4 regions of the Kluyvera huaxiensis genome follow, and region 1 is predicted to be linked to each of the others. Evidence: predicted binding sites of a transcription regulator. Region 1 holds the regulator's gene; each other region holds the start of a gene.
The links. Region 1 encodes PurR, which represses purine synthesis genes. Its sites were predicted from a motif close to CANGCAAACGTTTGCNTG; they were not measured.
Positions count from the first base shown of each region.

Region 1 (4,037 bases):
AAGGTGATGATGAACAGGGTGGCAAAGATAGCCTGCCAGTCAAAGTGCGCCAACAGCCAGCTGCCAAGCAGCGGGGCTAACGCAGGGGAAAGCCCAACCAGCGGCATGATGGTGGCAAAAATTCGATTGGTACGATGCGCTGGATAGTAGTCAGTGACCATCGCCTGCCAGGTGACAGCTGCGGCACAGACGCCGACCGCTTGCACAAAGCGCAGCACCAGCAGTGTGGTGCCATCGCGTACCCACAGCATCCCCAGACAACCAATGGCGAAAATGGTTAAACCCGCCAACAGAATAGGTTTACGGCCATAGCGGTCAGACAGTGGCCCCCACAGCAGTTGCGCTATCGCGAAACCCGCGAGGAACAGACTCAGGCTGGCACTCACTGCGGATGCCGGCGTTTGCAGGTCTTCCTGAATGGCCGCGAAGGCTGGCAGGTACATATCGGTCGCCAAAAAGCCCAGCACGCTGAGTCCCGCGAGCCAGACTAAAAATCCTTTCCCAGGTTGCATAAATCGCCCTTTTTATCGTTAGTAAATAGTCCGGCAGAGTGTAGAGAGTGCAATAGCGGTTGTGAAACGCTAATATTTGAGTCATGGGTTCAAATTTTTTGCAGGCAAAAAATGTGGTCTGAATATTCTCTGGAAGTGGTTGATGCGGTAGCCCGTAATGGTAGTTTTAGCGCGGCAGCGCAGGAGCTGCACCGGGTGCCTTCAGCGGTTAGCTATACGGTGCGTCAGCTTGAAGAGTGGCTGGCGGTCCCGCTGTTTGAACGACGCCATCGGGATGTTGAATTAACGCCCGCGGGAGCATGGTTTTTAAAGGAAGGGCGCTCTGTCATCAAAAAAATGCAGATCACGCGCCAGCAATGCCAGCAGATTGCTAACGGCTGGCGCGGGCAGTTAGCCATTGCCGTCGATAATATCGTTAAACCGGAACGTACCCGCCAGCTGATTGTCGATTTTTACCGTCATTTTAACGATGTTGAACTGATTGTTTTTCAGGAAGTGTTCAACGGCGTGTGGGACGCCCTGGCTGATGGACGCGTGGAATTAGCGATTGGCGCCACCCAGGCCATTCCGGTCGGTGGGCGCTTTGCTTTTCGCGATATGGGCATGCTGAACTGGCACTGCGTGGTGGCGAGCTCCCATCCTCTGGCGAAGATGGAAGGCCCGCTTAGCGATGAAGTGTTGCGCAACTGGCCATCGCTGGTGCGCGAAGATACCTCGCGTTCATTACCCAAACGTACGACCTGGCTGCTGGATAACCAAAAGAGGGTGGTAGTACCGGACTGGGAATCCTCGGAAACCTGCATTTCAGCAGGGCTGTGTGCCGCAATGGTCCCCGGACATCGGGCGCAGCCGTGGCTGGATAGCGGGGAGTGGGTGGCGTTGACGCTGGAAAATCCCTTCCCGGATGCGGCTTGCTGTGTGACCTGGCAGCAAAGCGAAGCTTCGCCAGCATTAAATTGGCTGCTGGAGTATCTGGGGGACAGTGAGACGTTAAACGAGGAGTGGTTGCGGACGCCCGTGTAAGGCGTCCGTTGGAAAATTAACGGCGGTAGTCGCGGTACGGGCCGTCGGCCACGGAGCGACGCTCGATAAGGCGTGGATGCACCTCAATCGACTGCGACTCTTCGCGCTTGCTGACGATACGGTCCATCAGCATATTGAAGGCCGTTTCACCGAGCGAATCTTTTGGCTGGTGAATGGTGGTCAGCGCCGGCGTAAAGAAGCGGGAGTTGCGCACGTTATCGTAACCGATGAGTGAAATATCCTGCGGCACGCGCAGCCCCATCTCATCGGCGGCGCAGAGCGCACCCATCGCCATCACATCACCGCCGCAGAAGATGGCGGTAGGGCGCGGGTGCTGAGACAGAATCTGCTGCATCGCGCGATAGCCTGACTCGGGCTCAAAGTCGCCCTGAACAATCCAGCTAGCCGGGACGTTGATCAGCGCTTCTTCCATTGCCTTCATGAAGCCCGCCAGACGACCTGCGCCGGTGTTACGCTCCAGTGGGCCAGGGATCACGCCAATATCGCGATGGCCGCGCTCGATGAGGTAACGACCAGCCATATAGCCGCCTTCAAAGGCGTTATCGATAACCGAATCGGTAAAATCAGCTTTAGCTTCACCCCAGTCCATCACCACCATAGGAATGTGACGATACTCTTCGAGCATAGTCAGCAGGGGTTCTGGATACTCAGAGCACATGACCAGCAGGCCATCGACGCGTTTTTGCGCCATCATCGACAGATAAGCGCGCTGCTTTTCTAGATTGTTCCACGCGTTGCCGAGAATCAGGGTATAGCCTTTCTCAAAGCAGTTTTTCTCAACGGCTTCGATAATTTCGGCAAAGTAGGCGGCCTCGCTGCTGGTGGCCAGCAAACCAATCGATTTGGTGTGATTGACCTTCAAGCTACGGGCAACGGCGCTCGGTGAGTAATGCAGCTCTTTGATAGCCGCCCACACGGCTTCGCGCGTATCTTCAGCGACAAAACGCGTTTTGTTAATTACATGTGATACGGTTGTAGTGGAAACGTTTGCGCGCTTCGCTACATCTTTAATTGTTGCCATTCCATCTCACTCCAGACCCTGGCCTGCCCCTGATAAAATCGAAAGGAAAACGTTTGCCTTCACACACCCTGGCACAATCTTAGTGATTGTGATTCGCCGGGAAACGATACAGGACGACAGGAGGGGGTCAATGGCCGGTACGCTCATAAATAAGCGTCGAATTTTGACTTATCCTGGCGCAAAGTGGAAGAGCAAAAACAAACATCCTGCTAAATCTGTGAAGATTTTTACGATTAACTGTGCAAAAATGATTAAACGCAGTTTTACTGTGGTAATCAAAAGGAGAAAAATTGATGAGTACCGATCTTAAACTGTCTCTCTGTACGACCGTTATTGCGCTGGCTCTGATCGTCGCTGCAGGTTTTACCGCTATTTTGCATTAATTCCCCAGTGAGGGGGCATCCGCTCCCTCACGACTGATTGTTACTCATTTCGCAATAATCTTTTGCAGTTTTGTACACTTCTGTTTTTCTGTGATTGATGTCATGCTTTTGCACTATGTTGCCAGGCCGCGTCCAGACTGCGGCTAAACGGAGTCATTGCATGAAAATTAACTTTCCCTTACTAGCGTTAGCTATCGGGGCATTTGGTATTGGTACCACAGAGTTCTCACCGATGGGGCTGCTGCCCGTTATTGCGAAAGGCGTTGACGTCTCCATACCGGCGGCCGGAATGCTGATCAGCGCCTATGCGGTAGGGGTTATGGTCGGTGCGCCGCTGATGACGCTGCTGTTGTCCCATCGCGGCCGTCGTAACGCTCTGATCTTCCTGATGGCCATTTTTACGCTGGGCAACGTGCTGTCGGCTATTTCGCCGGACTATACCACCCTGATGCTGTCGCGCATTATTACCAGTCTCAACCACGGAGCGTTCTTCGGTCTGGGATCGGTTGTAGCGGCAAGCGTAGTGCCAAAACACAAGCAGGCCAGCGCGGTCGCCACCATGTTTATGGGGCTGACGATTGCCAATATTGGCGGCGTTCCTGCGGCAACCTGGCTTGGTGAAACAATTGGCTGGCGAATGTCGTTCCTGGCTACAGCGGGTCTTGGGGTGATTGCAATCGCGAGCCTGTGGCTGTCTCTGCCGAAAGGCGGGGCGGGGGAAAAGCCGGATGTTAAACGTGAACTGTCGGTTCTGGTTCGCCCACAGGTGCTTTCCGCACTGCTTACCACCGTGCTGGGTGCGGGGGCGATGTTCACCCTCTATACCTATATCTCACCGGTTCTGCACAGCATTACGCATGCGACTTCTGGTTTTATTACCCTGATGCTGGTGTTAATTGGCGTCGGCTTCTCAATTGGTAACTATTTGGGCGGCAAGTTCGCTGACCGCTCGGTGAGTGGGACGCTGAAAGGTTTCCTGCTGCTGTTGATGGTGATTATGCTGGCGATCCCATTCCTTGCGCAAACGCAGATAGGGGCCGCCGTCAGCATGGTGGTGTGGGGCGCGGCAACCTTTGC
Region 1 is NZ_JBEFLV010000001.1:71,502-75,538, forward strand. Features, by position in the region: gene punC (purine nucleoside transporter PunC) at 1-512, opposite strand, end outside; gene punR (DNA-binding transcriptional activator PunR) at 624-1,535, shown strand; gene purR (HTH-type transcriptional repressor PurR) at 1,552-2,577, opposite strand; gene cydH (cytochrome bd-I oxidase subunit CydH) at 2,871-2,960, shown strand; gene ABOC97_RS00410 (MFS transporter) at 3,121-4,037, shown strand, end outside.

Region 2 (4,037 bases), on a different contig from region 1:
CTATCACCACCGTTCACGTCAGCGATCGCGGACATGCCGGTTTTGTAACTTTAGACGCGGCTGATTACCGTTTGGCGGCGCTGGGGAATGTGGTTGAACTGCACGATGTGGGTCAACGGCTTTTCACCCTGCTGCACAAAGCGCGCGGCGTTATGCTGCATTGCCCTTCGCGGGTGACGCAGGTAGCGCGGCAAACCGACGGCGTCAGCGTGACGCTGGATAACGGTGAAACGCTGAACGGCAAACTGTTGGTTGCCGCTGATGGCTCGCGCTCAACGCTTGGCGAACAGTGTGGTATCCACTGGCAGCAAGAGCCTTATAACCAGGTCGCGGTGATTGCTAACGTGACCGCCGCCGTTGCTCATCAGGGGCGCGCATTCGAGCGCTTTACTGAATATGGGCCACTGGCGATGTTACCCATGTCGCAGAATCGCTGCTCGCTGGTGTGGTGCCATCCGCTGGAACGCCATGACGAGGTTTTAAGCTGGTCCGATGCACGTTTTTGCCATGAGTTGCAGCAGGCATTTGGCTGGCGCTTAGGGCAAATCACGCAAACAGGTGCACGTAGCGTCTATCCGCTGTCGTTGACCACCGCTACGCGAACGGTATCGCACCGACTGGCGCTGGTTGGTAATGCCGCGCAGACGCTGCATCCGATTGCCGGGCAAGGGTTTAATCTCGGTATGCGTGATGTGATGACGCTGGCGGAAACGCTGACACAGGCGCATAACGCCCAGCAGGATATCGGTGACTATGCGCTACTTTGTCAGTATCAACGCCAGCGCGCGGAGGATAAATCCGCGACTATCGGCGTCACCGATAGCCTGGTACATCTGTTCGCTAATCGTTGGGCTCCTTTGGTTGCCGGGCGTAACGCAGGGCTGATGGCGATGGAATTGTTTACCCCCGCACGCGATGTGCTGGCGCAGCGGACGCTGGGCTGGGTCGCCCGCTAGAAGCAGTTTAAGGAGTTAATGTGCAGAGTGTTGATGTTGCCATCGTAGGCGGTGGAATGGTTGGGCTGGCGGTGGCCTGCGGTTTACAGGGCAGCGGCCTGCGGGTTGCGGTGCTGGAGCAATCGTTGCCACACGAACTAGCAGCCGATGCGCCACCCGCACTGCGTGTGTCGGCCATTAATGCTGGTAGCGAAAAACTGCTGTCAAAGCTGGACGTCTGGTCGGCGATTGTCGCCCAGCGCGCCAGCTGCTATCACGGTATGGAAGTGTGGGATAAAGACAGTTTTGGTCGCATTGCGTTTGACGATCGCAGTATGGGCTACAGCCATCTCGGTCATATCGTCGAGAACGCAGTGATTCATCACGCTTTATGGCAGAAAGCCGAGCGTTGTGCTGACGTAAGCCTAATGGCTCCTGCCGAACTTCAGCAAGTGGTGTGGGGCGAGAATGAAGCCTTTCTGACGCTCAAAGATGGCAATATGCTGACCGCTCGCCTGGTGGTTGGCGCTGATGGTGCAAACTCATGGCTGCGCAGCAAAGCTGATATTCCGCTGACCTTCTGGGATTATCGCCATTATGCGCTGGTGGCGACGGTTCGCACTGCAGATGCGCACGATGCGGTGGCGCGTCAGTGCTTCCATGGTGAAGGAATTCTCGCGTTTCTGCCGTTATCCGATCCAAACCTGTGCTCTATCGTTTGGTCGTTATCGCCGCAGGAAGCCGAACGGATGCAGCAGGCCAGCGAGGCCGAGTTTAACCAGGCGCTGAATATTGCCTTTGATAATCGTCTGGGGCTGTGCAAGGTCGAGAGTGAACGGCAAATCTATCCGCTGACTGGGCGCTACGCGCGGCAGTTTGCTGCGCATCGTCTGGCGCTGGTAGGCGACGCGGCGCACACCATTCATCCGTTAGCCGGGCAGGGTGTCAATTTGGGCTTTATGGATGCGGCTGAACTTATCGATGAGCTCAAGCGTTTACATGCGCAAGGGAAAGATTTCGGCCAGCATTTCTATCTGCGTCGCTATGAGCGCAGCCGTAAGCACAGCGCTGCGATGATGCTCGCGGGGATGCAGGGTTTCCGCGAACTGTTCGCGGGCGAAAACCCGGCGAAAAAACTGCTGCGTGACATTGGCCTGAAATTGGCGGATACCCTTCCCGGCGTGAAACCACAGCTGATTCGTCAGGCGATGGGCCTGAATGACCTGCCAGAGTGGCTTCGTTAAGTCGATCACACTTTTGCTCCCGGTGGCCCCGCCGGGAGTCTGACTCCTCATTTGAAAAAATCTAATTTCACGTTGTTTTTCGCATTAGATTTTTTAATCCGCTCGTTTTCATGTTACGGAAAACACGCCTCGTTTTCCGCATGAAATATCATCTTATGCTGAATCTATCGCCATTGTTGTTAATTATATGTGGTGTATTTCGCTTTTTTGTAGTCAATCATTCTGTATGCTTTTTCGCGGCTTTTGGTCATAAGCTAATGTGATGTCCCCTTTTTCCTGATGGTTTAGCACGGTGTTCAGTGGTAAGTTCAAGGAAAAGAGAACGTTTGCGTCGGCACCTGAAGAGGCGTCGTCGTTAGGTTTTGTGGTGCGATATATTCAACGAGGACATGATGGCTCAACAAACGCCTTTGTATGACCAGCACGTGTTATGTGGCGCGCGCATGGTAGATTTCCACGGCTGGATGATGCCGCTGCACTATGGCTCGCAGATTGATGAGCACCACGCGGTGCGCACTGACGCCGGGATGTTCGATGTGTCGCATATGACCATCGTTGATCTTCACGGCAGCCGGACCCGCGAGTTCCTGCGCTACCTGCTGGCGAATGATGTCGCCAAGCTCACCAAACCCGGTAAAGCGCTTTATAGCGGTATGCTAAATGCATCGGGCGGCGTGATTGACGACCTTATTGTTTATTACCTCACCGAAGATTATTTCCGCCTCGTCGTCAACTCAGCCACCCGCGAAAAAGACCTCTCCTGGATTACCCAACACGCCGAACCATACGCTATCGACATCACTGTCCGTGACGATCTGTCGCTGATTGCGGTGCAGGGCCCGAACGCGCAGGCGAAAGCGACCAGCTTGTTTAGCGATGAACAGCGTCATGCGGTTGAAGGAATGAAACCTTTCTTTGGCGTACAGGCGGGCGACTTCTTTATCGCCACCACGGGTTACACCGGTGAAGCGGGCTACGAAATTGCGCTGCCAAAAGAGCAGGCCGCTGATTTCTGGCAGAAATTGGTACAGGCGGGCGTGAAGCCTTGTGGTCTTGGCGCGCGCGATACGCTGCGTCTGGAAGCCGGCATGAATCTGTACGGCCAGGAGATGGACGAAAGTATCTCTCCGCTGGCGGCCAACATGGGCTGGACTATCGCCTGGGAACCGGCCGACCGTAACTTTATCGGTCGTGAAGTGCTGGAGCTGGAACGCGAAAAAGGTACCGAGCAGTTGGTTGGTCTGGTCATGACTGAAAAAGGTGTGCTGCGCGGTGAACTGCCGGTGCGCTTTACCGATGCCAACGGCAATGCCCATGAAGGGGTTATCACCAGCGGAACGTTCTCGCCAACGTTAGGCCACAGTATTGCGCTGGCCCGCGTCCCGGCAGGGATTGGCGAGACGGCGATTGTACAAATCCGTAACCGTGAAATGCCGGTAAAGGTCACTAAACCTATTTTTGTACGCAACGGTAAGTCCGTAGCGTAACCGATTATTATTCTGGAGATTTCTTGATGAGCAACGTACCAGCAGAACTGAAATACAGTAAAGAACACGAATGGCTGCGCAAAGAAGCTGACGGCAGCTACACCGTAGGCATCACCGAACATGCGCAGGAATTACTGGGCGACATGGTGTTTGTTGATCTGCCTGAAGTCGGCGCAACCGTGAGCGCGGGCGACGACTGCGCGGTCGCGGAATCCGTTAAAGCGGCATCCGATATCTACGCGCCAATCAGCGGCGAAATCGTTGCTGTCAACGATGAGCTGGGCGACTCTCCTGAGCTGGTTAACAGCGAACCGTACGCCGGTGGCTGGATCTTCAAAATCAAAGCCAGCGACGAAGCCGAAGTTGCCGCG
Region 2 is NZ_JBEFLV010000009.1:91,032-95,068, reverse strand. Features, by position in the region: gene ubiH (2-octaprenyl-6-methoxyphenyl hydroxylase) at 1-956, shown strand, start outside; gene ubiI (FAD-dependent 2-octaprenylphenol hydroxylase) at 977-2,179, shown strand; gene gcvT (glycine cleavage system aminomethyltransferase GcvT) at 2,572-3,666, shown strand; gene gcvH (glycine cleavage system protein GcvH) at 3,693-4,037, shown strand, end outside.
Region 2: a site for PurR is predicted at 2,495-2,512, ahead of gcvT (glycine cleavage system aminomethyltransferase GcvT). Genes of this name have one in related genera too.

Region 3 (4,037 bases), on a different contig from region 1:
TTACGGCGCGGTAAATAGGACTGCGGCTGGGCATCTGATTTGTCTGCATCAAGCAGCAGCATTTCGCTGGTCGTCGCGCTGGAGAGCGCAATCACCACATATTTACGCGATGAGGTTTTGTGCAGGCTGACATAAAACGCGTCGTCCGCCTCTTCATAGATCAACTCGTCCTGGACCGTTGGCGTTCCAATATGATGACGCCACACCTGCCACGGCAGCAGCGTGACGGGATGCTGGCGCACATAATAGAGCGTGCGTGAATCGTTGGCCCAGACTACGCCCGGCGAAACGCCCTCAATCACTTCCGGTAGCCAGGTTTCATTTTGCAGATGGCGAATGCGCAGGCCGTACTGACGGCGCGAGAGAAAATCTTCCGTCACCGCCAGCAGGTTATTATCAGGGGCCACATTTAGCCCGCCCAGCGTATAAAACTCACTGTGGGCGGCGCGTTTGTTTTCATCAATCAGTAATGACCAGGCTTCTTCGCCCAGCGCCTGGCGCTGGTAAATCGCGTACTCGCGGCCCGGTTCATAGACCTGACGATAGCGATAGCCGTTTTTGATATACGGTGCTGATACCTCTTTTGGCGGTATGCGGTCAATAATCTCTTTTAATACGCGATCCTGCAGGCTGCGCTGCGATGACATAGCCTCGCGCCCGTAGGCATTCTCCTGCTGCAAATAGTCAAGCACCGCGGGCTGGGATCGCGAATCATCCCGAAGCCAGTAGTAATTATCAACGCGCGTATCACCATGCAAGGTCATGGTGTGGGGTATCCGTTTTGCTTTAGGTGGCATCTCATTATTCTTCTGTATTAGTCACACCCTATAAGGGTGGACAAATTAGACGACGATGCAAGCAAAACCTGTAATAAGTCATTTAAAGTTGCTGTTTTTGCTGCCGTAAATCCTGTTCAATGCCTTCACGCACCTCCACTGGCAGCTTCAAGGCGTCGCCCAGCGCATTCAGATAGCTACGTTCCATAAAGTGATCGATCTCAATCGCGGCGCAGCTGATGAAATACAGTTCCAGCGCCTCTTCTTCATTATGGACATCGCGGGCCAGACGCTGCGGATCAAGCGGTTGTTCAATGGCCTGGGCAATGAGCGCTCGCCCCTGCTCTTCTACGCCCGCCTCACGCAGCTGTTGTTCAATGGCGGCCTGTTCTTTCGCATCAATATGCCCGTCGCTTTTCGCCGCGAAGACCAGCGCTAAAATCAGCCGTTCAGTACGTACATCGAGCGGTGCGGCGGGTTCGCCATACTTCATTTCCGTTTGTGGACTGCCGCGCATTTTGTCTTTGTACTTGTTCCACAGTACGCTGCCCGCTACCGCACCGCCGCCGACCAGCAGCGCACCGGTGCCGTATTTCGCCAGCATTTTCCGCGACGACTTACTGGCAATCAGTAAACCCGCCAGACCGCCCAGAGCGCCAGGCACCAGCATCTGATTCAGCCCACTTTTCCCTTCACCCGACTTTTGCCCCAGCAGCGATTGCAGTTGATTCAACCAGCCTGACATATGACCTCCAATAGAAACGTGTACGACATTCAGACTAGGCGAGCGGATGTCAGAATATGTCTGCGCCGCATAAAGATGCGAAAATTTAACGCGATACCCTCTCCTGCTTGCTGATCCCAAGACAGACGCAAACGTTTTCGTTTATAATGTGCCAAACTTTGGATAGACGGTGGAATAGGTAATGACGTTATTAGGCACAGCTTTGCGTCCTGCTGCGACGCGCGTAATGCTTCTGGGTTCAGGTGAATTGGGTAAAGAAGTGGCCATTGAGTGCCAGCGGTTAGGAATCGAAGTGATCGCCGTCGATCGTTATGCCGATGCCCCGGCAATGCACGTCGCACATCGTTCCTATGTGATTAATATGCTCGACGGTATGGTACTTAAAGCGCTGGTTGAGCAGGAAAAACCAGACTTTATCGTGCCGGAAATTGAGGCTATCGCCACCGATACGCTGATTGAACTCGAGCAGGCAGGCCAGCACGTGGTGCCGTGTGCGCGTGCCACCAAACTGACTATGAACCGCGAAGGCATCCGTCGCCTGGCGGCTGAAACCCTCAAATTACCCACCTCCGCGTACCGTTTTGCCGACAGTGAAGCGCAGTTCCGCCAGGCAGTAGCGAATATTGGCCTCCCCTGTATCGTTAAGCCGGTCATGAGTTCGTCCGGTAAAGGGCAGACCTTTATTCGCCATGAAGAGCAGCTGGCGCAGGCATGGCAGTATGCTCAACAGGGCGGCCGCGCAGGGGCCGGGCGCGTTATTGTTGAAGGGGTGGTGAATTTTGATTTTGAGATAACCCTGCTCACCGTCAATGCGGTCGATGGCGTTCATTTCTGTGCGCCAGTAGGACATCGTCAGGAAGATGGCGACTACCGTGAATCCTGGCAGCCGCAGCAGATGAGCGAGCTGGCGCTGGCGCGTGCGCAGGAAATTGCCCGTGAGGTGGTACTGGCGCTGGGGGGTTACGGGTTATTCGGCGTAGAGCTATTTGTCTGCGGTGATGATGTGGTGTTTAGCGAAGTCTCTCCGCGCCCACACGATACCGGAATGGTGACGCTGATTTCGCAGGACGTCTCTGAGTTTGCCCTGCATGTTCGAGCATTCCTCGGATTACCCGTGGGGGCAATTCGCCAATACGGCCCTTCGGCTTCCGCGGTACTGCTGCCACAGCTGAGTAGCCGTAACGTTACCTTCGATAATGTGCAGAACGCGCTGGGTGCTGGGGTGCAATTGCGCCTGTTCGGCAAACCGGATATTGATGGCTCCCGTCGTATGGGCGTGGCGCTGGCAACGGGCGATAGCGTGGAGCAAGCGGTTGAGCGCGCAAAAATCGCCGCGGCTGCCGTCATCGTTCAAGGGTAATAAAAAAGGCGGGCTGCTTGCGCATACCCGCCCTTCTTATCTGCGACCCGAAAACCAAATCGGGCAGACAGTTATCTTACAGCTTAGCACCTTCAACTGCTTCACGAGCCAGTTTGGTGATGCGATCGTAATCGCCAGCTTCCAGCGCGTCAGCTGGAACTAACCATGAACCACCGATGCACAGAACGCTTTTCAGTGCCAGATAGTCACGGTAGTTAGCTGGGGAGATACCGCCAGTTGGGCAGAAACGGATGTGAGAGAATGGACCTGCAATCGCCTGCAGCGCTTTCACGCCACCGTTGGCTTCAGCCGGGAAGAATTTGAACTCTTTCAGACCATGTTCCATACCCAGCATCAGTTCAGATACAGAGCAGATACCCGGGATCAGCGGGATAGTGCCTGCAGTCGCTGCTTTCAGCAGATTGTCGGTCAGGCCCGGGCTGATAGCAAACTGCGCGCCAGCTTCGGTGACTTCTTTCAGCTGCTGTGCGTTGGTCACGGTACCCGCGCCGACGATAGCATCCGGAACTTCTTTAGCAATAGCGCGGATAGCATCCATCGCGCATGCGGTACGCAGCGTCACTTCCAGGACGCGTACGCCGCCTGCAACCAGCGCTTTCGCCATCGGTACTGCGTGCTCAAGCTTGTTAACCACGATAACCGGTACTACCGGGCCGGTGGTCAGGATTGCTTCTGCAGTTGTTTTCCAGTTTTTCATCAGAAATTCTCTCTCGCCAGATCTACAAATCGTGTCATCTTAAAAGGTAATACAGGTTGCGCCCTGCTCTGCACCGGACAGTTTTTCCCGTAATGCACCGAACAGTTCACGGCCTGTTCCCACGCGCGAAGCGCTCAGATCAGGAATATGCGGTTGACGCGCGGCCAGTTCGGCTTCATCGACCAGCAGCGTAAGCTCGCCGGTCTGGCCGTTTACGCGAATCATGTCGCCGTCGCGTACTTTTGCCAACAGCCCACCGTCATAGGCTTCAGGGGTCACGTGAATCGCCGACGGCACTTTACCGGATGCACCAGACAGTCGTCCATCAGTGACTAACGCAATTTTGAAACAGCGGTCCAATAATACACCAAGTGGCGGCATAAGTTTATGTAATTCTGGCATACCGTTCGCTTTTGGCCCTTGATGGCGCACAACAAC
Region 3 is NZ_JBEFLV010000022.1:29,323-33,359, reverse strand. Features, by position in the region: gene ptrB (oligopeptidase B) at 1-797, opposite strand, end outside; gene ABOC97_RS19495 (tellurite resistance TerB family protein) at 880-1,521, opposite strand; gene purT (formate-dependent phosphoribosylglycinamide formyltransferase) at 1,703-2,881, shown strand; gene ABOC97_RS19485 (bifunctional 4-hydroxy-2-oxoglutarate aldolase/2-dehydro-3-deoxy-phosphogluconate aldolase) at 2,958-3,599, opposite strand; gene edd (phosphogluconate dehydratase) at 3,639-4,037, opposite strand, start outside.
Region 3: a site for PurR is predicted at 1,646-1,663, ahead of purT (formate-dependent phosphoribosylglycinamide formyltransferase). Genes of this name have one in related genera too.

Region 4 (4,037 bases), on a different contig from region 1:
AGATTGGGCACATCGCAATCATACAGCCCACCTGCAGCGCAGGGTTAATCTCACGTGCCGCTTTCACCGCCAGGGCGCTCGCCACCAGCTCGTAGTGCGCCGCTTGATACATTACCGGCTCGCGGTCTTCACCCGGCAGATACTTCAGGCCAGAGTTGGTGAACGGGGCGAAGTCTTCGTGGAAGTTAGCCTGGTTGTTGATTTCGTTGAACGTCATCCAGTACTTCACTTTGTGCTGGTAGCGAGTAAACACCACTTTCGCAAAGCGGACGAAGAACTCAATCAGCTTGCGGTTGCGCCAGCCGCCGTATTCAGTCACCAGATGATACGGCATCTCAAAGTGCGACAGGGTAATGACCGGCTCGATACCTAACTTCAGGCACTCATCGAACAGATCATCATAGAACTGCAGGCCCGCTTCGTTCGGCGTCAGCTCGTCGCCATTGGGAAAAATACGCGTCCAGGCAATGGAGGTACGGAAGCATTTATAGCCCATCTCAGCGAACAGTTGCAGATCGTCTTTATAGCGATGATAGAAATCAATGGCTTCGTGGTTTGGGTAGTTCTTCCCCGGCAGTACGCCGTCGGTAATTTCACGTGGTACGCCGTGCGCACCGGCGGTCATCACATCCGCGACGCTGGCGCCCTTGCCGCCCTCTTTCCAGCCACCTTCCAGTTGATGTGCAGCTACCGCGCCGCCCCAGAGAAACCCAGCTTTAAATCCAGACATATCTTTCCCTCGTTAATCAGTAAGTTATCGCTGCGAGTATTGCTGATTGAAATGATAAACCGCGCCAATCAGCCCGGCGTCATTACCGTGGCTGACCGTATCGATGTAGTCGGCGATACCGAACCAGGCCAGATGCTCACGCATCAGCGCCAGAAAACCGGGGCGTTCAACGATGCCGCCGCCGATGAGAATGGTTTGTGGATCAAACAGATTGACCAGGTTATAGAGCCCCGTTCCAATACCGTTGAAAAACTCTGCAACCAACCGCCGGCAGACGGCATCGCCCGCGTCGAAGCGGTCGAAGATCTCCTCGCCGGTCACTTCGTCCAGCGGTTTGCCAATATGCTGCGCATAGCGATAGCGCAGTACGCGCAGGGTGCAGTTTTCGTTCATTGAGTAGCGTCGAACATCGCGGGAGCCGGGACGTGAAGTTTGCATATAGCCAAATTCACCGGCGCGAAAACGCGCACCGTGCACCAGTTGGTTATTGCAGAAAATAGCGCCGCCGATGCCGGTGCCGATAGTCAGCACCAGGAAATTCGCCATCTCAGTCGCTTTGCCCTGCCAACGCTCGGCCAGCAGTACGCAGTTCGCATCATTCTCGATGGCGACGGGTAAACCGCAGCGCTCCTCAAGCCACTCTTTAATCGCGAAGTTGTCGAACCGACGGATAGCACCGCCCATCTCGATATAGCCGGTGTGCGGGTTAACGTAGCCCGGTGCGCTTATCGCGATACCGGTACACTGAGGATGTGCAGCAATCCAGGCTTCAATGGCTGAAAGAATTTGCTCACCGTCGCTATTGCTGATGGGCTGTTTTCCTTTTTCCAGCAATCCACCATTTGCATCGACTACGCCCATTTTTAACGCCGTACCACCAATATCAAAAGCAGCGATTTTCATTCCATTCATCCCTTCTGGCTGCGTTCAAATCTCTTGTTCGGTCATCTGTAACAAAAAACAGAAACCGGTTTCAGTCATATGATGTGGATTATGCACAATGGATGCAAGGACAAGGATGTACCCGGTTTCATTTTCGTGAGCAGTATCATATTCAACCAATTTAATTGCTGAATAGGTGGAAAAATCAGGTGTTAAAAAATGGGTGCAGAATAGGCTCGCAAACGTTTGCCTGGGCTGATAGAATTGCGCCGATTTTTCTTGCTAACGCAAACGCGTGGAGACTTAGCAGTGACCGACAAAACCTCTCTCAGCTATAAAGATGCCGGTGTTGATATTGACGCAGGAAACGCTCTGGTTGACCGTATCAAAGGGGTGGTGAAGAAAACTCGCCGTCCGGAAGTGATGGGTGGATTAGGTGGATTCGGTGCATTGTGCGCACTGCCGCAAAAATATCGCGAACCGGTGCTGGTTTCAGGCACTGACGGCGTTGGCACAAAATTACGCTTAGCGATGGATTTAAAGCGTCACGATACTATCGGTATCGATCTGGTCGCCATGTGCGTTAACGATCTGGTGGTTCAGGGCGCCGAGCCGCTGTTCTTCCTCGACTACTATGCCACTGGCAAACTGGACGTTGATACCGCAGCTAGCGTTATCAGCGGTATCGCCGAGGGCTGCCTGCAGTCCGGCTGCGCGCTGGTCGGCGGTGAAACGGCTGAAATGCCGGGGATGTACCACGGTGAAGATTACGACGTCGCGGGCTTCTGCGTTGGCGTAGTTGAAAAATCAGAAATCATCGACGGCAGCAAAGTTGCCGACGGCGACGTGCTGATTGCCCTTGGCTCCAGCGGCCCGCACTCCAACGGCTACTCTCTGGTTCGCAAAATTGTGGAAGTAAGCGGCTGCAACCCGGACACGACTCAACTGGAAGGCAAAACGCTGGCCGACCATCTGCTGGCACCAACCCGCATCTACGTGAAGTCTATTCTTGAACTGATCGCGAGCGTTGACGTCCACGCTATCGCCCACCTGACCGGCGGCGGTTTCTGGGAAAACATTCCGCGCGTTCTGCCGGATAACACCCAGGCCGTGATCGATGAATCCTCCTGGCAGTGGCCAGCCGTATTCAGCTGGTTGCAGGATGCCGGTAACGTCAGCCGTCATGAAATGTACCGCACCTTTAACTGCGGCGTCGGTATGGTGATTGCACTGGCTGCCGATCAAGCGGACAAAGCGATTGCGCTGATGAACGAAAAAGGTGAAAACGCGTGGAAAATCGGCTATATCAAAGCCACTGATTCCGAACAGCGTGTGGTCATCGAATAAATGAAAAACATCGTGGTGCTGATTTCCGGCAACGGCAGCAATTTGCAGGCAATTATCGACGCCTGTGAGCAAAAAAGGATTAATGGCACCATTCGGGCGGTTTTCAGCAATAAGGCCGACGCATTCGGCCTTGAGCGCGCGCGCGATGCGGGTATCCCGCAGCACGCGCTGGCCGCCAGCCAATTTGCTAGCCGGGAAGCATTTGACCGTGAGCTGATGCATGAAATCGACGCCTATGCCCCCGATGTTGTGGTTCTGGCGGGCTATATGCGTATTCTCAGCGCCGATTTCGTTCAGCACTATCAGGGGAAATTGCTCAATATCCACCCTTCCCTGCTGCCAAAATATCCGGGTCTGAACACCCATCGTCAGGCGCTGGAAAATGGCGACGCCGAACACGGGACTTCCGTGCATTTCGTTACCGAAGAGCTGGACGGCGGGCCGGTAATTTTACAGGCTAAAGTGCCGGTTTTCGACGGCGATGACGAAGATGAAATTACCTCGCGAGTGCAGGTTCAGGAACATGCTATCTACCCGCTGGTGGTGGGCTGGTTCCTCGATGGACGCTTGAAAATGCAGGACAATCATGCCTGGATTGATGGCGTCAGGCTGCCTCCGGCAGGCTACGCGGCGGACGAGTAATATCGCATCAGCACACGACTTAAAGAGGGCCACTGCGGCCCTCTTTTTTATGCCTGTAATCTGCCTGGTTAGGGTCAGCACAAACGGCAAAAAAGACTTAGATATCAAAAAGAATAATGAATATTTTCTTATGGGAAATAGGATTACTGTCATACTTAGCTGACACAGTTGGACATCGTCTGGCAAAGCTAGCAATATAAACAGTGAGACGACTTTGCCGCGTCCCGTGGACAAACCGGAGTGTGAGTAGTAATGGGTCAGGAAAAACTGTACATCGAAAAAGAACTAAGCTGGTTGTCATTCAACGAGCGTGTCCTTCAGGAAGCGGCAGACAAAAGCAATCCGCTGATTGAGCGTATGCGTTTTCTGGGGATTTACTCCAACAACCTCGACGAGTTCTATAAAGTCCGCTTCGCCGAACTGAAGCGACGGATTA
Region 4 is NZ_JBEFLV010000002.1:108,263-112,299, reverse strand. Features, by position in the region: gene ABOC97_RS02655 (6-phospho-beta-glucosidase) at 1-730, opposite strand, end outside; gene bglK (beta-glucoside kinase BglK) at 755-1,633, opposite strand; gene purM (phosphoribosylformylglycinamidine cyclo-ligase) at 1,922-2,959, shown strand; gene purN (phosphoribosylglycinamide formyltransferase) at 2,960-3,601, shown strand; gene ppk1 (polyphosphate kinase 1) at 3,854-4,037, shown strand, end outside.
Region 4: a site for PurR is predicted at 1,848-1,865, ahead of purM (phosphoribosylformylglycinamidine cyclo-ligase). Genes of this name have one in related genera too.